Regions from separate parts of the Rhizobium sp. CFBP 13726 genome, predicted to be linked through region 4. Evidence: predicted binding sites of a transcription regulator. Region 4 holds the regulator's gene; each other region holds the start of a gene.

Region 1 (4,220 bases), on a different contig from region 4:
CGACCGATGTGCGGCCGGCAGCAAGCGCCGGAATAAGATCGCCGTAACCCGGCTTGTCGATGCCGTCGTTCTTCAGCGCCCAGAGAAGCGTGATAAGCTCGGCCGGAGCAGGCTTCAGCAGCGCCGGCATGAACACATGGTAGGCGCCGAAGCGGATGCCGTAGCGGCGCATCGAAGCGCGCGCATCCTGATCGAGCGTCTTCACGTCTTCGGCAACATCGCGCCGGAACATGACGCCGAGGTTTTCGACCAGCTGGAAGGCCAGGCCCTTGGCGAGACCCTGCAGGTCTTCAGCGCGCGACAGATCGTCCAGCGGCTTCAGCACGGTCGCAATGTGATGGTTCACGAAACGCTCGATGCGCGCAACGACGTGTTCGCGGGCATTGCCGGTCAACTGCTCGTCGGCAAGCAGGATCAGGCGCGGGCGCATGATATGGTCGCTTGACGCAAGCCGGCCGACAGGTTCGCCGAGCCAGCGCACGGAACCGTCCGAGCCGACAGCAAGGTCGTTGTTGCCGGATGCATAAAGCCGCGCGGCGCGTGCCTCGAACTCCAGCGCAAGCGCCTTTTGCGCGGCACCCTGGACGGCCTTCGCATCGGGACCCTCCGTGCCGGCTATAGGCGTGAATCGGAATCCAGCCAATTGCCCCACATGATGGCCTTCGACGAAGACATCCCCATTCACACTGATTTCAGCTTCCAGCATCGCATTCTCTCTTAGGCGCTTCATGAGCACAGATGTCCTGCGATCAACAAAGCGTTTCGTCAACCGTTCATGTAACGCGTCCGACAACCTATCCTCGATTTCCCGTGTCTTTTCTTGCCAGTGTGTCGGATCGGCAAGCCAGCCAGGGCGGTTCGAAACATAGGTCCAGGTACGAATCTGCGCGATTCGGGCCGACAGGGTGTCGATTTCTCCGTCGGTCCGGTCGGCGCGGCGAACCTGTTCTGCCATGAATTGCTCGTTCACCGTGCCGAAGCGCACAAGATCCGAGAAAAGAGTCGAAATGAGGTCTGCGTGTTGCGCAGGGGCAATCCGCCGATAGTCCGGCAGAGCGCAGGCCTCCCACAATTTTTCCACCCGCTCCGGCGTTGTCGCCGTATCGCGGATTTCTGCGTAGCGCGACAGATAGTCGAGCGCCTGGATATCGATTGCCGGCAGCGCGCGGGCAAGCCCCGCCACGGTCGGCGGCCGGTCGAGACTGGCGCGCAGAGCGGCAAGCGAGGAATAGTCGACGCTTTTCGTGCGCCACTGCAGCACTTTCACCGGCTCGAAATGATGACCCTCGATCCGCTCGACCAGTTCGTCGTCGAAAGGCTGGACCTGCCCGGTGACACCAAAGGTTCCGTCACGCAGGTGGCGGCCCGCACGCCCGGCAATCTGCGCCATTTCGGACGGATTGAGATTGCGGAACTGATAGCCGTCGAACTTGCGATCCTGAGCGAAGGCAACGTGATCCACATCGAGATTGAGGCCCATGCCGATCGCATCGGTTGCGACGAGATATTCCACATCGCCTTCCTGATAGAGAGCGACCTGTGCATTGCGGGTGCGCGGGCTCAAGGCGCCAAGCACGACAGCCGCACCACCGCGCTGGCGGCGGATCAGTTCGGCGATCGCATAGACCTCTTCCGCAGAGAAGGCGACGATCGCGGAACGCTGCGGCAGGCGGGTGATCTTTTTCTGACCGGCATAAAACAACTGCGAGAGGCGCGGCCGTTCGACCACGGTGATCCCGGGAAGCAGCCGTTCGAGGATCGGCCGCATGGTGCCGGCGCCCAGCAGCAACGTCTCCTCGCGTCCGCGAAGATGCAGGATGCGGTCGGTGAAGATGTGCCCGCGCTCGAGATCGCCGGCCAGCTGTACCTCGTCGATAGCGACGAAGGCGGCCTTTGTCTCGCGCGGCATCGCCTCGACGGTGCAGACGGAAAAGCGCGCCATATGCGGCGTGATCTTTTCCTCGCCCGTGATCAGCGCGACATTGTGATAACCGACCTTCTCCACGACACGCGTATAGACCTCGCGTGCAAGCAGGCGAAGGGGCAGACCGATGACGCCGGAACCGTGCGCAACCATGCGCTCGATGGCATAATGGGTCTTGCCGGTATTGGTGGGGCCTAGCACGGCCGTGACGCCGCGGCCGCTGAGAATCATGGGCTGAGAATGCAAAGCCAGTTCCTGCTTATCCGCCGATGCGATCCTCCACGGAAACGCAATCGCAGTATCAGATGGCCATGCTCGACGATAAACGCAAGCCGATATGTTGTCCTCGACAAGGCGAGACCACGATTTCCAGGATCAACATGTGTACGATACGCACGCCAGTTTCGTTCGAACAAACGTGAACGAATCGGCGACGATTGCGGATTCCGGAGCGTTCCCGATCTGTTTCGAACATTACCCGGCTTTCCGACGCATGGCCAAAGTGTAACCCGTTAACCACACTTCACGGGCGAGCTAGTGGTGAGTGGAACAAAAGTTCCCATGCTACGTTTTCTCGGCAATCCCAACCGGACATGTCGAGCCGGGAGGTCAGCGGAGTACAAGCCTATGCTCGGAACCATCCTACTTATCGTACTGATTTTGCTTTTGATCGGCGCGCTGCCGAATTGGGGGCACAGCCGGAACTGGGGTTATGGTCCGTCCGGCGGTCTCGGCCTCGTTGTGCTGATTATCATCATCCTCCTGCTGATGGGCAGGATCTAAAAGCGGCGAAGCCGCACGTTACCAAGGGAAGGAAAGTGACATGAAAAAAGTTTTGCTCGTCGGCGCTCTCGTCGGAATGCTGGCATCCTGCACATCCACTGAAAAGGGCACTGCAATCGGTGCTGCTTCAGGCGCCGTTATCGGTGGCGCTGTGACCAACAGCTGGGGTGGCGCTGCAGTCGGCGCTGTCGGCGGCGGTCTGGTTGGCGCTGCTATCGGCGAATCGCAGAAGCGCAACGGTTACTGCGTCTATCGCGACCGTTATGGCCGTACATACGAAGCGCGTTGCCGCTAAGTCCTGCGTTTAGTCGCAGAATAGAAACCGGCGTCCCATGGGCGCCGGTTTTTTTGTATCCGCTTACCCGGCGAAATACTGACCGCCATTTGCGCTGAGCGTCGAGCCGGTAATGAATCCGGCTTCTTCAGAGGCCAGAAACAGCACGCAGCGGGCGATTTCTTCCGGTTCGCCCAACCGTCCGACAGGTATCTGCGGGATGATCTTCTCATCCATCACCTTTTGCGGGATGGCACGCACCATGTCGGTGCCGATATAGCCGGGGCAGATCGCATTGACGGTGATGTTCTTCGAGGCCCCCTCTTGAGCCAGCGCCTTGGTGAAGCCGAGATCGCCCGCCTTGGCGGCAGAATAGTTCACCTGCCCCATCTGGCCCCTCTGGCCATTGATCGAGGAGATGTTGATGATGCGGCCGAAGCCGCGCTCGCGCATGCCGGGCCAGACCGGATGGGTCATGTTGAACAGCCCGGACAGGTTGGTATCGATGACCTCCTTCCACTGCTGTGGCGTGATCTTGTGAAACATGCCGTCGCGGGTGATGCCGGCATTGTTGACGAGGACGTCGATCGGCCCGAGCTGCGTTTCGACTTCAGCGATGCCCTTCACGCAGGCATCGTAATCCGACACGTCCCACTGGAACACCGGAATGCCCGTCGCCGCGTGAAACTCAGCGGCCTTTTCGGTATTGCCCGCAAAATTTGCGGCGACCGAATAGCCTGCCGCTTTCATGGCAGTGCTGATCGCAGCCCCGATGCCGCGCGTGCCTCCTGAAATCAACGCGATACGCGCCATGTAAACTTCCTTTCATACCGTCGCCGCCGTCAGCGTAACGGAGCTGCTCACGCCGATAACGTGGGCAGCTGCCACCCAGTGCTAGAGCGCTTCCAGACACATGGCGACGCCCATACCGCCCCCGATGCAGAGCGTCGCAAGCCCCTTTTTCGCGCCACGGCGCTTCATTTCGAACAGCAGCGTATTGAGAATTCGCGCACCCGACGCACCGATCGGGTGACCGATGGCGATCGCTCCGCCGTTGACGTTGACGAGCGACGGATCGAGGCCCAGATCCCGCGTGACCGCGCAGGACTGTGCGGCAAACGCCTCATTCGCTTCGATCAGATCCACATCGCCGATTTTCCAACCGGCTTTTTCCAGCGCGCGACGCGAAGCCGGGATGGGGCCGGTTCCCATGATCTGCGGATCGACGCCGGCGGTGGC
Region 2 (4,220 bases), 250 kb from region 4:
GCGTCGCAGCTTCCTCGTCTTCCGAATAGACCGTGACCAGCAACCGGTGCTTGGGCAGATCGAACCCTTCGGTAACCAGCTTCCAGGCAAGCTCGATCGCGTTTTCCTTGAAGTAGTCGCCGAACGAGAAGTTGCCGAGCATCTCGAAGAAGGTGAGATGGCGGGCGGTGTAACCGACATTGTCGAGATCGTTGTGCTTGCCACCGGCGCGCACGCATTTCTGGGAGGTGGTGGCCGTGGTGTAAGGGCGCTTTTCAAGACCCGTAAAGACGTTCTTGAACTGCACCATACCGGCATTGGTAAACATCAGCGTCGGGTCATTGCGCGGCACAAGCGGGGACGAGGACACAACCTCGTGGCCGTTCATTTGGAAATAGTCGAGAAACGTCGACCGGATTTCATTCACGCCGCTCATGCTAAGCCCTTTTTATCGCCGGGTGCGATGCTGTTATTCGAAGACGAAAGGCTTGTATCGTCCGCGTTCCCGACTGTCCAGCCACAGCACCCCTAATCATCCCAAACCCGCCCGAAACGCAGACCGGCCGCGCATCTTTGCGATGGCGGCCGGCAAGATTTGAAAGCCGAAAAACCGGCGAAGATCAGCGTCAGGATGCCCTAGACCGGCATCCCAACCCAGGTCCGATCAAGGGTCCGGGGCCTGGTCGCCGTCATTGGCATCGGGTCCGCCATTCTGCAGGAACTTATCGGCGATCAAGCCGGCATTCTGGCGCAGCGACGTCTCGATTTCACGCGCCACTTCCGGGTTGTCTCGCAGGAACGACTTCGCGTTCTCGCGGCCCTGACCGAGACGCTGGCTGTTGTAGGAGAACCAGGCACCCGACTTCTCGACGATCCCTGCCTTGACGCCGAGATCAACGAGCTCGCCGGTCTTGGAAACGCCCTCGCCATACATGATGTCGAATTCGACCTGCTTGAAGGGAGGCGCCATCTTGTTCTTGACGACCTTGACGCGTGTCTGGTTGCCGACGACTTCTTCGCGTTCCTTGACCTGGCCGATGCGGCGAATGTCGAGACGAACGGACGCGTAGAATTTCAGCGCGTTACCGCCTGTCGTCGTTTCCGGCGAACCGAACATCACGCCGATCTTCATGCGGATCTGGTTGATGAAGATCACCATCGTCTTCGACTTGGAGATCGACGCTGTCAGCTTGCGCAGTGCCTGGCTCATCAGACGGGCCTGAAGACCCGGCAGGCTGTCGCCCATTTCGCCTTCGATTTCGGCACGCGGCGTCAATGCCGCAACCGAGTCGATGACGAGAACGTCGACAGCACCGGAACGCACCAGCGTATCGGTGATCTCAAGCGCCTGCTCACCGGTGTCCGGCTGCGAGATCAGGAGGTTATGCAGATCGACGCCGAGCTTGCGGGCATAAACCGGATCGAGTGCGTGTTCCGCGTCAACGAAGGCGCAAACACCGCCACCCTTCTGAGCCTCGGCAATGGTCTGCAGGGCAAGCGTTGTCTTGCCCGAGCTTTCCGGACCATAGATTTCGACGATACGACCCTTCGGCAGACCGCCGATGCCGAGCGCAATATCAAGGCTCAGGGAACCGGTGGAAACTGTCTCGATCTCGACGATGCTATCGTTCGAGCCAAGCTTCATGATCGATCCCTTACCGAAGGATCGTTCGATCTGTGAGAGTGCTGCTTCGAGCGCCTTGCTCTTGTCCACGCCTTTATCCTCTACGAGCCGCAATGAATTCTGTGCCATGAGGTCCCACCTTTAGGTTATTGCCGCCACGCAAGCAATGAAGCAGCCGATGGACATCGTGTACTCTTTTTGTTCTCATCAATCAAGAGGCTTTTATCAGCTTGATAGAACAGCGTTATCGCGAATTCGTTCCTGGAACGTTCTCGCGCGCATAACCTGTGGAAAGTCAGGCGTTAAAGCAAGAAGCCTCGCGGTTCGACGGACGAATCGCGAGGCTCCATAAAGGTTGGCAGGCGGATCAGAAAATCAGTCCGAGTCGAGCATCTCGCGAACCGCAACGGCAAGCTGCTTCAGCGAAAACGGCTTGGGCAGAAAACCGAACTTCGCATCGGCCGGCAGGTTGCGCGCAAACGCGTCCTCCGCGTATCCGGAGACGAAGATGAACTTCAGATCCGGATAGGATTTCCGCAGTTCCGTCAAAAGCGTCGGCCCGTCCATCTCAGGCATGACAACGTCGGAAACGACGATATCAACCTTGCCTTCGAGCTCGTCCATGATGTCGAGTGCTTCGACGCCGGATCCGGCTTCGTGCACGGTATAACCGCGTGTCTCCAGCATCCGCTTGCCGCCCCGGCGAACCGCTTCTTCATCCTCCACAAGCAGCACGACCGCAGACTTGCCCGTGAGATCCATATCCTCTGCCGGCGCTTTCAAAGCCACAGGCTGTGCGGCTGCCAGAGCTGCAGCCTCTGCGGCCTCTGGCGTGATGACCGGTATTTCGGGAATGTGACGCGGCAGGAACAGCCGGAAACTCGTTCCGCGACCGACTTCGGATTCCGGATAGATATAGCCGCCGGACTGTTTGATGATGCCATAGACCATCGAAAGGCCGAGACCTGTCCCTTTGCCCACTTCCTTGGTGGTGAAGAACGGCTCGAAGATCTTGTCCATGATCTCGGGCGGAATGCCCGTGCCGCTGTCGGCGACCTCGACCATCACGAGATCTTCCGCCGGCAGATCGGCCTGATGGAAGGCGGCGGTTTCCTCGGCCGTCACATTGCGGGTCTTGATCAGGATCGTGCCGCCCTGCGGCATCGCATCGCGCGCGTTGACGCAGAGGTTGATGAGAACCTGCTCGAACTGCGACAGGTCGGTGCGCACCGGCCACAAGTCGCGCCCGTAGTCGACATCGAGCTTGACATTGGTGCCGGAAATCAGCCGGTCGACCAGCATCCGCAGGTCGCCCACCACATCGGTGAGGTTCAGCACCGCCGGACGCATCGTCTGCTTGCGCGAGAAGGCCAGAAGCTGGCGCACCAGAACGGCGGCCCGGTTGGCATTGCGCTTGATTTCCATCAGATCGGCGAAGCTCGCGTCGGACGGACGCGCCTGCAAAAGCAGGTGATCGGACGACAGAAGGATAGCCGTCAGCACATTGTTGAAATCGTGCGCGATACCGCCGGCAAGAGTGCCGACCGCATTCAGCTTCTGGGTCTGCGCCATCTGCGTCTCGAGCGCCTTTTGCTCGGTCGTCTCGACGGAATAGATGATGGCCGCCTCTTCGGGTGCCTCGTCGCTCTCGTCGATCACCGCATTGACGTAGAAACGCAGATAGCGGGTCTCGTCGCCCGGATGCCGCGAATCGATCGGAGTAATGTCGCCCTGACGGTCGCGTGCGGCAGCAAGCGCCGCCATCAGCTGATCGCGGGTCGTCTCGTGCGCGATACGCTCCAGCGACGCACCACTTTCCACGTCGTCGCGGGTCAGAACCCCGGCGAACAGTCGCAGGAACGGCGCATTGATGCGCAGGATCCGGCCCTCGCCATCGACGGATGCAATGGCCATCGGCGTGTTGTTGAAAAAGCGCGTGAAACGCATCGCAGACGCGGATTGATCGGTGTCCTCACCATGCGGCCGGTTGATCACGACACTGCGGCTTTCGCCGGGCGCACCGTCGCGCATGGAGCTGACGCTGTGAACAAGTCGCACCGGCAGGCTCTGGCCGTTGGCACGGCGCAGGTCGAGATCGAGCGTTTCCGTACGCTTCAGGCCTGGCGCCGGTTGAACCGATTGGATCAGCGCCATGCCCTCGCCCGCCACGAGATCGTCGATCGTCATCGATCCCGGAGAAAACTTGGTCAGATCGAGACCCAGCCATTCAGCCAGCGTGGCGTTGAGATAGAAGATCTCGCCCTTCTTGCCCGCGGAAAAGAACCCGACCGGCGCATGGTCGAGGTAGTCGATGGCGTTTTGCAGTTCGCGAAAGAAGCGCTCCTGGTCCGACCGTTCCGAGGTCGTGTCGGTAATCTGCCAGATGTCGAGCTGCGCCTTGTTGTTTCCCGAACCCGCCAGAAGGCCGGCCTTCAGCCTGTACCAGAAGGCGCCCGCACCATTCTCTCCAACGACGGCAGTGCCCGTGCTGCGGCCAAGCGGCTGCAGCAGGCGGAATTCTTCATGACCCTCGCGGCCTTCCCGCAGCGCGGATGTCAGCCTGTAGAGCGCCTCGTTGGATTCGCGCGACTTGGACAGAAGCGTTTCAAGGGATTGG
Region 3 (4,220 bases), on a different contig from region 4:
GAAAGGATCAGGTAATCCTCGTCCAGCAGCGGAACGCCGGCCTGATCGCTCGTCGCATCCGGCGGATCGAGCGTCAGTTCGGTGAGGAAGCGTTCGCGCGACGCGTAGCCCGAGGCGATCTGCTCCAGTTGCAGAAGGTCGGCCTTGCGGGTGTCGGCATCTTCGTGGATGCGGCTAAGATGCGGCTCGTACCATTGGCGGGCGAGACCGATTTCGGAAGGCCAGCCTTCGCTTTTCCTGACGGCGCCAAGCATCTCGACAAAGGCCGGCCAGTCTTCGCCGGACCTTGGAGGCGAGGGGATTTCCTGGAGTGCTGCCAGCGGTTCCGGATCGGCTGCGATCGCATCGAGGATCTTTGCCGCCGTTTGCGGGCCGATACCCGGAATGAGCTGCAGAAGCCTGAACCCCGCAACCCGGTCACGCGGGTTCTGGGCAAAGCGCAGAGCCGCCAGCATGTCCTTCACATGGGCGCTATCGAGGAATTTCAGGCCGCCGAACTTGACGAAGGGAATGTTGCGGCGCGTGAGTTCCACTTCCAGCGGACCGGAATGGTGCGAGGCGCGAAACAGCACGGCCTGCTGCTTCAGCAACATGCCGGTTTCGCGGTTCTCGAGGATTTTCTCCACGATATAGCTCGCCTGCTCGGTCTCGTCCTTGACGGTGACCAGACGCGGCCGCTCATCCGACTGCCGGTCGGTCCACAGGTTTTTGGTAAATCGCTCGCGGGCAAGTTCGATGACGCCGTTGGTGGCTGCAAGGATCGTCGTGGTCGAGCGGTAGTTGCGGTCGAGCGTGACGATGTTGGCCGGCGGATCGAAGGTTGCTGGGAAATCGAGGATGTTGCGGATCGTGGCGGCGCGGAACGAATAGATCGACTGGGCGTCGTCGCCCACCACCGTCAGCCCGCGGCCGCCGGGCTTCATCGCCATCAGGATCGAGGATTGCAGCCGGTTCGTGTCCTGGTATTCGTCGACCATGACGTGATCGAACCGTTCGCCGATATCCTGCGCAATCAGCGGCTCGCTCATCATCTGCGCCCAGTAGAGCAGAAGATCGTCGTAATCGAGCACGTTCTGCGCCTGCTTGGCCTCGACATAGGAGGCAAACAGATCGCGCAGCTGCGGTTCCCAGGCAAGGCACCACGGGAAGGAGGTCTTCAGCACCTCGTCCAGCGGCGTCTCGGAATTGACGGCGCGCGAATAGATGGCAAGGCAGGTGCCCTTGGTCGGAAACCGGCTTTCCATCTTGGAGAAGCCGAGCTCGTGGCGAACGAGGTTCATCAGGTCGGCGGAATCCTCACGGTCGTGGATGGTGAATTCCTGGTCGAGGCCGATCTGTTCGGCATAGATCCGCAACAGCCTTGCGCCGATGCCGTGAAACGTGCCGGCCCAGGCGAGCGCATCGGTCATGACGCCGGACTTCGCCCCCATCACTTCGCGGCAGATGCGCTGGACGCGGCGGGCCATTTCGGAGGCCGCACGGCGGGAAAACGTCATCAGCAGCAGGCGGCGAGGATCGGCGCCCGACACAATCAGGTGGGCGACGCGATGGGCAAGCGTGTTGGTCTTGCCGGAGCCTGCGCCTGCAATGACCAGAAGCGGTCCGGCAGCGCCGCCATCCGGCACGTCCGAACCATGCTCGACCGCGCGGCGCTGGGCCTCGTTCAATTTTTCCAGATAAGCAACCGACATTCAGCTTCCGCGGCTTGTTCTTGATGTGTTCGTTTCAGCTCTACCTGATTCGCCGGCATTTGCCGCAATCGGTCTCCATCCCCGTTCGATTCTTAAACTTGACTACGCGGGTCGGCTTTGGCTATCGATGCGATGACGCTTATGAATTGGAGGCAAACTTGAAAATTCTGTCTGCTCTTTCGGCCGGAGCTTCGCTCGCCGTTTCGCTACTCGCTCTGTCCATGCCGGCCAACGCGCAGGTCGCCGACAGCCTGACGATCTACAATGCCCAGCACGAGGGCCTGACCAAGGAATGGGTCGAGGCCTTCAAGGAAGAGACCGGCATCGTCATTACGGTGCGCAACGGATCCGACCTCGAAATGGCAAACCAGATTGTGCAGGAAGGCGCCAACTCGCCGGCCGACCTGTTTCTGACGGAAAATTCGCCGGCCATGGCGCTTGTCGATGGCAAGGGGCTGTTTGAGCCTGTCGACAAGGCAACGCTCGATCTCGTTCCCGAGCAGTTCCGCCCGGCCAACGGTCACTGGACCGGAATTGCCGCGCGTTCCACCGTGTTTGCCTATGACAAGACCAAGCTTACCGAGGACAAGCTGCCGAAATCGATGCTCGATCTCGCCAAGTCCGAATGGAAGGGCCGCTGGGCCGCATCGCCGTCGGGCGCCGATTTCCAGGCGATCGTCGGTGCGTTTCTGCAGCTGAAGGGCGAGACGGAAACTGCTTCCTGGCTGAAGGGCATGAAGGAGAACTTCACGGCCGTGCGTGGCAATTCCACCGCCATGAAGGCCGTCAATGCGGGCCAGTTCGAAGGCGCGCTGATCTATCACTACTACTATTTCGGCGATCAGGCGAAGACCGGCGAAAACAGCAAGAACGTTGCGCTGCATTACTTCAAGAACCAGGATCCGGGCGCCTTCGTGTCGATCTCCGGCGGCGGCATTCTGGCCTCTTCCAAGCACAAGGAGCAGGCGCAGGCATTTCTGAAATGGCTTGCCGGCAAGGGCGGCCAGAAGATTCTGCGTGACGGCACCTCGTTCGAATACGCCGTCGGCAAGGACGAGGCTTCCAACAAGGCGCTCGTTCCGATTGCCGACCTTCAGGCGCCGAAGGTCGAGCCTTCGAGCCTCAACAATGCCAAGGTCACCGACATGATGACAGCCGCCGGCATTCTCTAAACACCATCGAATCCTGTTGCGCACGGACATCGCAGGGCGTACCTGCGATGTCTCTTCTTTCTTGAGCACGCGATGACGTTTACCACCGAGAGCATGGTTGCCAGCCGGCCGCGCCGGAAGCCTGCGGGGAAACCCCTTGCCGGATCGTCTTGGACGCTGGCAATCGCCGTTGCGATTGCCGCCCTGACGCTGACGCCGCTCGGGTTCGTGTTCTGGGCAACGGTTGCGACCGGCTGGGAAACGGCATCGCAGCTGATCTTCCGTTCCCGTGTCGGCGACCTCCTGTTCAATACCGTTGCGCTGATCGTCTTCACGGTGCCGGTCGCGACGGTTCTTGCAACAGCGCTTGCATGGCTGACGGAGCGCACCGACCTGCCGGGTGCAAAGCTATGGGCCTGGCTTGCCATCGTGCCGCTCGCCATTCCCGCTTTCGTGCAGTCCTATGCCTGGATCGGTATGTGGCCGCGGCTGAACGGGCTTGGAGCGGGCGTCGCGATCTCGGTCGTGACCTACTTTCCCTTCGTCTACCTTCCCGTGTCGGCGGCCCTTCGGCTGATCGATCCGGCACTGGAGGATCAGGCGGCCTCTCTCGGTCTTTCGCCCGCTGCTGTCATGCGGCGTGTTGTGTTGCCGCAACTCAGACTGTCACTGTGTGGCGGGGCGCTGCTGATCAGCCTGCATCTCCTGTCGGAATACGGGCTCTATGCGATGATCCGGTTCGATACATTCACGACGGCAATTCTTGACCAGTTCCAGTCCACCTACAACGGCGTTGCAGCGCATATGCTGGCGCTGGTGCTGGTGGCCTGCTGCTTCGTGCTGATCGGCGTCGATGCCGCTGTGCGGGGCCGCCGTCGCTATGCCCGGCTGGGCTCGGGCGTTGCCCGCCATCCGGTGCGCGCCTCGCTTGGCGTCTGGCGATATCCCTGCCTGCTGCTGCCGGTCGTGACTACTGCGGTTTCGCTTGGCGTGCCGGTGCTGACGCTCGGGCGCTGGCTGATCGCCGGTGGTGCTGATATCTGGCAATTCAGCGAGATCGGGTTGGCCCTTTCCCAGACGCTGACGATCTGCGTGATCGGCGGTGTGGCGACGGCTGCTGCCGCCGTGCCGATCGCCTGGCTTTCGGTGCGCCGCCCGACGCGTTCCAGTCGGTTTCTCGAAGGCTGCTATTATCTCGCAAGCTCGATGCCGGGCGTGGTTGTCGCGCTCGCTCTGGTGACGATCTCGATCCGGGTGATGCTGCCGCTTTACCAGACGGTGGCGACGATCGTCATCGCTTACGTCATCATGTTTCTGCCGCGGGCGCTGGTCAGCCTGCGCGCCAGCATCGCGCAGGTGCCGGCAGAGCTGGAACAGG
Region 4 (4,220 bases):
CGGCGCGGCCCATCGAGCCGTCTTCCAGATAAACATCCACCTCGACGGTCGGATTGCCACGGCTGTCCAGAATTTCGCGAGCGATGATGTCGGTAATGGCGGTCAAGGGTCTCTCCTCGGTTAATGTGCGAGCCTGAATTCGCAGGCTCAGCGAACAGGCGTGTCATCGACATTGTGCGATCGTCGATGACACGCGGATTACAGTCCAGTCAATTCGGCGGTTTTTCGACGCCGTCAGCCTTTTGCGATGGCGTCGAAGGCCAGCAGCTTTTCCAGAAGCCGCGGCATGTCCTTCAGGTAGACCATGTTCGGACCGTCAGACGGTGCGTTGTCAGGATCTTCGTGGGTTTCGATGAAGACGCCGGCAACACCGACTGCGACGGCTGCACGGGCAAGCGTTTCGACAAACTCGCGCTGGCCGCCGGAAGAGCCGCCCTGGCCGCCTGGCTGCTGGACGGAATGGGTTGCGTCAAAAATAACAGGGCTTCCGAGCGACGCCATGATCGGCAGCGAACGCATGTCGGAAACGAGAGTGTTGTAGCCGAACGACGCACCGCGCTCGCAGAGCATCACATTGGGATTGCCGCTTTCTAGGAACTTCGCCTGAACATTCTTCATGTCCCAGGGTGCCAGGAACTGCCCCTTCTTGACGTTGATCGCGCAACCCGTCTTTGCAGCCGCGACCAGCAAGTCGGTCTGGCGCGACAGGAAGGCGGGGATCTGCAGGATATCGATCGTGTCGGCCACGAGGCCGCACTGCTCTTCCGTGTGGATGTCGGTCAGAACCGGAAAGCCGTATTCCTTCTTGAGATCGGCAAAGATTGCCATCGCGTTGTCCAAGCCGATGCCGCGCTTGCCGGAGATCGACGTGCGGTTGGCTTTGTCGAAGGAGGATTTGTAGACGAGGCCGATGCCGAGCTTCTTGCAGAGTTCGACAAGCGTGCCGGCGATCATGAACGCATGATCGCGGCTTTCCATCTGACAGGGACCGGCAATCAGCGAGAGCTTTGCCGTGTTTGAGAAAACGACTTTCGAACTCCCCTCGCCCACGGACACTTCAGAATTGGCGGAGACTGTCATTTCACTATTCCTCGAAACCGAAAACCACACCTTGCCCCGGGGCTGCCGACACGATCACGCGGCCATCCCTGCGGATGAATGCGACGTCATTAGCAGCAAGGGTGATCTCTGTCACGGCGAGATCGGTGGTCTTGAAGATGATCCCGCGCGCAGCGAGGCGCGACGATAACAAGGGCTTCATCGAAGACCGGAACTCGTCGCTGAACGTGTCGTTGGATTGAATGCGGATGCTGGCATTGGCAGCTTCGATCCGCAGACCGTCTTTCCCTTGCTCGGGTTGCGTCTCGAACACGGTTTCGAGAAGCGGCAGAAACTCCAGCGGGTCATCTGCAGAAAAGACGATCTCTCGAAGGCCTGTAACGGCGTTTGCGTGCTCATCTAGACCACCGCGATCTGCCGGTAATGCGGCCATTCGCTGGCAGGAAAACAGCAAGATGTCATCGACCTCGGGGACTGCCGCGAACGCCAGACGGAATGAGACTTCGCTCTCCCCACCATCGGGCAACTGCATCGGGCGGGAGAACTGAAGCATCTCGCCCGCAGACATGTGCCCGTCCACAAAACGGCTATGATCGGCCGCTGCATCCTGCGTCCCGACGACCACCGCCGATAGACCTTCCCTTTTCCGCTGGCCGCGAAAGCGGATGTCGCGATCGGTGAACACGTTGCCTCGTTTTGCCGCAAGCGAGGCTTGCCGACGGTTCACAATGGCCAGTGGCTCGAGGTACGAGCCATCCGCGAAGAATATGCAGGCATTGGCTGTGCCGAAAGGGTGAACACCTTCAGGTGCCACAGTAAAGCCGAGAGCGGTCAACCTCCCCCGCGCTGACGCCAGATCTGCAACGGGCAGAACCAAATGATCGACTGACTTGTTACCCACTTACACCCCCAAAGTCTTATTCCGCAGAACATTGGCTATCGCGGGAAACTCGGCAAGTGCTGCGCACGAACTGAATACGTGATCGAACGCTGAAATGAGACTATTCTTGAGCAGAAATTTGGGGCTTGCGGAACACAGATAGAACATATAGCGTCCGTTCTGCATTTGTTTCCAATTCTGAGGGTCCCGTCCATGCTGACACGCAAGCAACAGGAGTTACTTCTGTTCATCCACGAGCGGATGAAAGAATCAGGCGTGCCGCCGTCGTTTGACGAAATGAAGGACGCTCTCGACCTTGCATCGAAGTCCGGCATCCATAGGCTGATCACCGCGCTCGAGGAGCGTGGCTTTATTCGCCGTCTGCCGAACAGAGCACGCGCGCTCGAAGTGATCAAGCTGCCTGACGCCTATGTGGCGAACCTTCATCCGCGACGGGGATTTTCTCCCAGTGTCATCGAGGGAAGCCTCGGCAAAACGCAACCGGTCGTCGCTCAGAAGCCGGCGCCGGTCATGGCGGACAATCCGTTCTCGACAAACATTCCGGTCATGGGTCGAATCGCTGCCGGCGTGCCGATCTCCGCGATCCAGAACAACACCCATGACATCGCCGTTCCGATCGAGATGCTGGGTTCCGGCGATCATTACGCGCTCGAAGTGAAGGGCGATTCGATGATCGATGCCGGCATCCTCGATGGCGATACCGTCATCATCAAGAATACCAGCACCGCAAGTCCAGGCGATATCATCGTTGCCCTTGTCGATGAGGAAGAAGCGACCCTGAAGCGGTTTCGCCGCAAGGGTGCCTCGATCGCACTGGAAGCTGCAAACCCGGCTTACGAGACCCGCATCTTCCCGCCCGACCGGGTGAAGGTCCAGGGCAAGCTTGTCGGCCTTATTCGCCGCTATCATTAAGAACGCTGTCATCCCGGAGATGCGCAGCAACAGCCTCCGGGATGCCAAAGTCGAGTTGTCGCGTTCGCCAGTCATAGAACCGGTGGACGGTCCACGGACGGCTTGAGGTCTGTGCGCTGTCTCGCATCGCCGCCGTAATCTTGATGTCTGGCGCTGTCGCGTTCGGAATAATGGTGATTTCCAGTGCGCCAGTCCGGCGCAACGTCCGCCCGCTGAGAAGCAAGGCGCCGGAGCGGCAAGTATCGAAGCGTGCGCCGGGCGAGACGATGATCCGACCGAAATCGCAGGCAAGACCGGTGTATCGGTTGTCTTCGATAGTGACGATCCGGATGTCCTGAGCAGTCTGCGCCGCGCACAGGATTTTCGGCAGACAGGCGAATCGTCCGGGCTTCAATGCTTGAAGAAAACCCCTGACATATTCGATTTCCCGGCGCGTCAAATCCGGTCGCGAATGTGGTCCAGATGGTCTGTCATCGCTTTTCGCAAGGCTGGCACCTCGCGCTGGTTCCGAAGAGGCAAGAACCGGCAAGGCGAGCGGTTGTTCTCCGGTCTCAAGCACCAGCGCTCGCCGCCATTGATCGTAGATAAATCCCGGCGGTCGGGTTCGATTGAGGGTGATCTTGTCATCCTGGATCACGCCGACCGATGCGCCGTCTTCGGATATGACGATATCAGGCCTCGGCGCCGAGCCTGAGCGGACCGCAAAGAGCAAAGCCACCGCCATGAACAGCGCGCCTGTCAACCTCAGCGGCGTGCGCAGCAGCGTCAGAAGCAGAAAGCCTGCCGTCGCCAGAGGCAGGAAAAGCGGGTTCTGCCGGCCGATGGCAATATCGCCGCCCCATGCGGCGACGATCTCGGCAATGCGAATGACGATCCGCAGCCCCTCGCCCATGATGAACAGAAAGGGAGCATCCAGCCCGAACGGCATCAGCAACATGCCAACAAGCCCTGCCGGCATCACCACGAAGGAAATGATCGGCATGGCCGCGAGATTGGCCGCGAGGCCGTAGGTGGTCAGATGGTGGAAATGCTCGATCGAATAGATCGACGTCGACGTACTGCCGATCAGCGACGTCACCACGATCCCGGCAATGAAATGGAACGTCGCCGCGACACCCGTTATCCAATGGTTGCTACCTTTTGTCTCCTCCTTTCCTTTCGCGAAATATCGCGTCCAGAGGGCGAACCCTGCCACCAGTGCCGCGGTTGCCGCAAACGACATCTGGAAACTCGGACCCAAAATCTCCGACGGCGAGATGGCGAGGATGATGATTGCCGAAAGGGCGACGTTGCGAAGGCTGATGGAGGGTCGATCGACGAGCACGGCGACCAGCATCACCGCCATCAT

What was found. The regulator LexA, encoded in region 4, represses DNA repair genes until DNA is damaged. The targets are predictions, from matches to a motif close to TGTTCNNNNTGTGTTCNG.
Region 1: a site for LexA is predicted at 2,377-2,394, ahead of IFT66_RS13560 (helicase-related protein). Genes of this name have one in related genera too.
Region 2: a site for LexA is predicted at 1,792-1,809, ahead of recA (recombinase RecA). Genes of this name have one in related genera too.
Region 3: a site for LexA is predicted at 1,707-1,724, ahead of IFT66_RS11195 (ATP-dependent helicase). Genes of this name have one in related genera too.

Annotation. Positions count from the first base shown of each region.
Region 1 is NZ_JACYUU010000002.1:1,318,860-1,323,079, forward strand. Features, by position in the region: gene IFT66_RS13560 (helicase-related protein) at 1-2,176, opposite strand, end outside; gene IFT66_RS13565 (DUF3309 family protein) at 2,552-2,707, shown strand; gene IFT66_RS13570 (glycine zipper domain-containing protein) at 2,748-3,002, shown strand; gene phbB (beta-ketoacyl-ACP reductase) at 3,066-3,794, opposite strand; gene IFT66_RS13580 (acetyl-CoA C-acetyltransferase) at 3,876-4,220, opposite strand, start outside.
Region 2 is NZ_JACYUU010000001.1:1,132,708-1,136,927, forward strand. Features, by position in the region: gene alaS (alanine--tRNA ligase) at 1-415, opposite strand, end outside; gene recA (recombinase RecA) at 644-1,732, opposite strand; gene cckA (cell cycle histidine kinase CckA) at 1,979-4,220, opposite strand, start outside.
Region 3 is NZ_JACYUU010000002.1:816,085-820,304, reverse strand. Features, by position in the region: gene IFT66_RS11195 (ATP-dependent helicase) at 1-1,691, opposite strand, end outside; gene IFT66_RS11190 (iron ABC transporter substrate-binding protein) at 1,913-2,863, shown strand; gene IFT66_RS11185 (ABC transporter permease) at 2,936-4,220, shown strand, end outside.
Region 4 is NZ_JACYUU010000001.1:886,286-890,505, reverse strand. Features, by position in the region: gene eno (phosphopyruvate hydratase) at 1-106, opposite strand, end outside; gene kdsA (3-deoxy-8-phosphooctulonate synthase) at 235-1,080, opposite strand; gene IFT66_RS04380 (VOC family protein) at 1,085-1,960, opposite strand; gene lexA (transcriptional repressor LexA) at 2,153-2,872, shown strand; gene IFT66_RS04370 (ComEC/Rec2 family competence protein) at 2,853-4,220, opposite strand, start outside.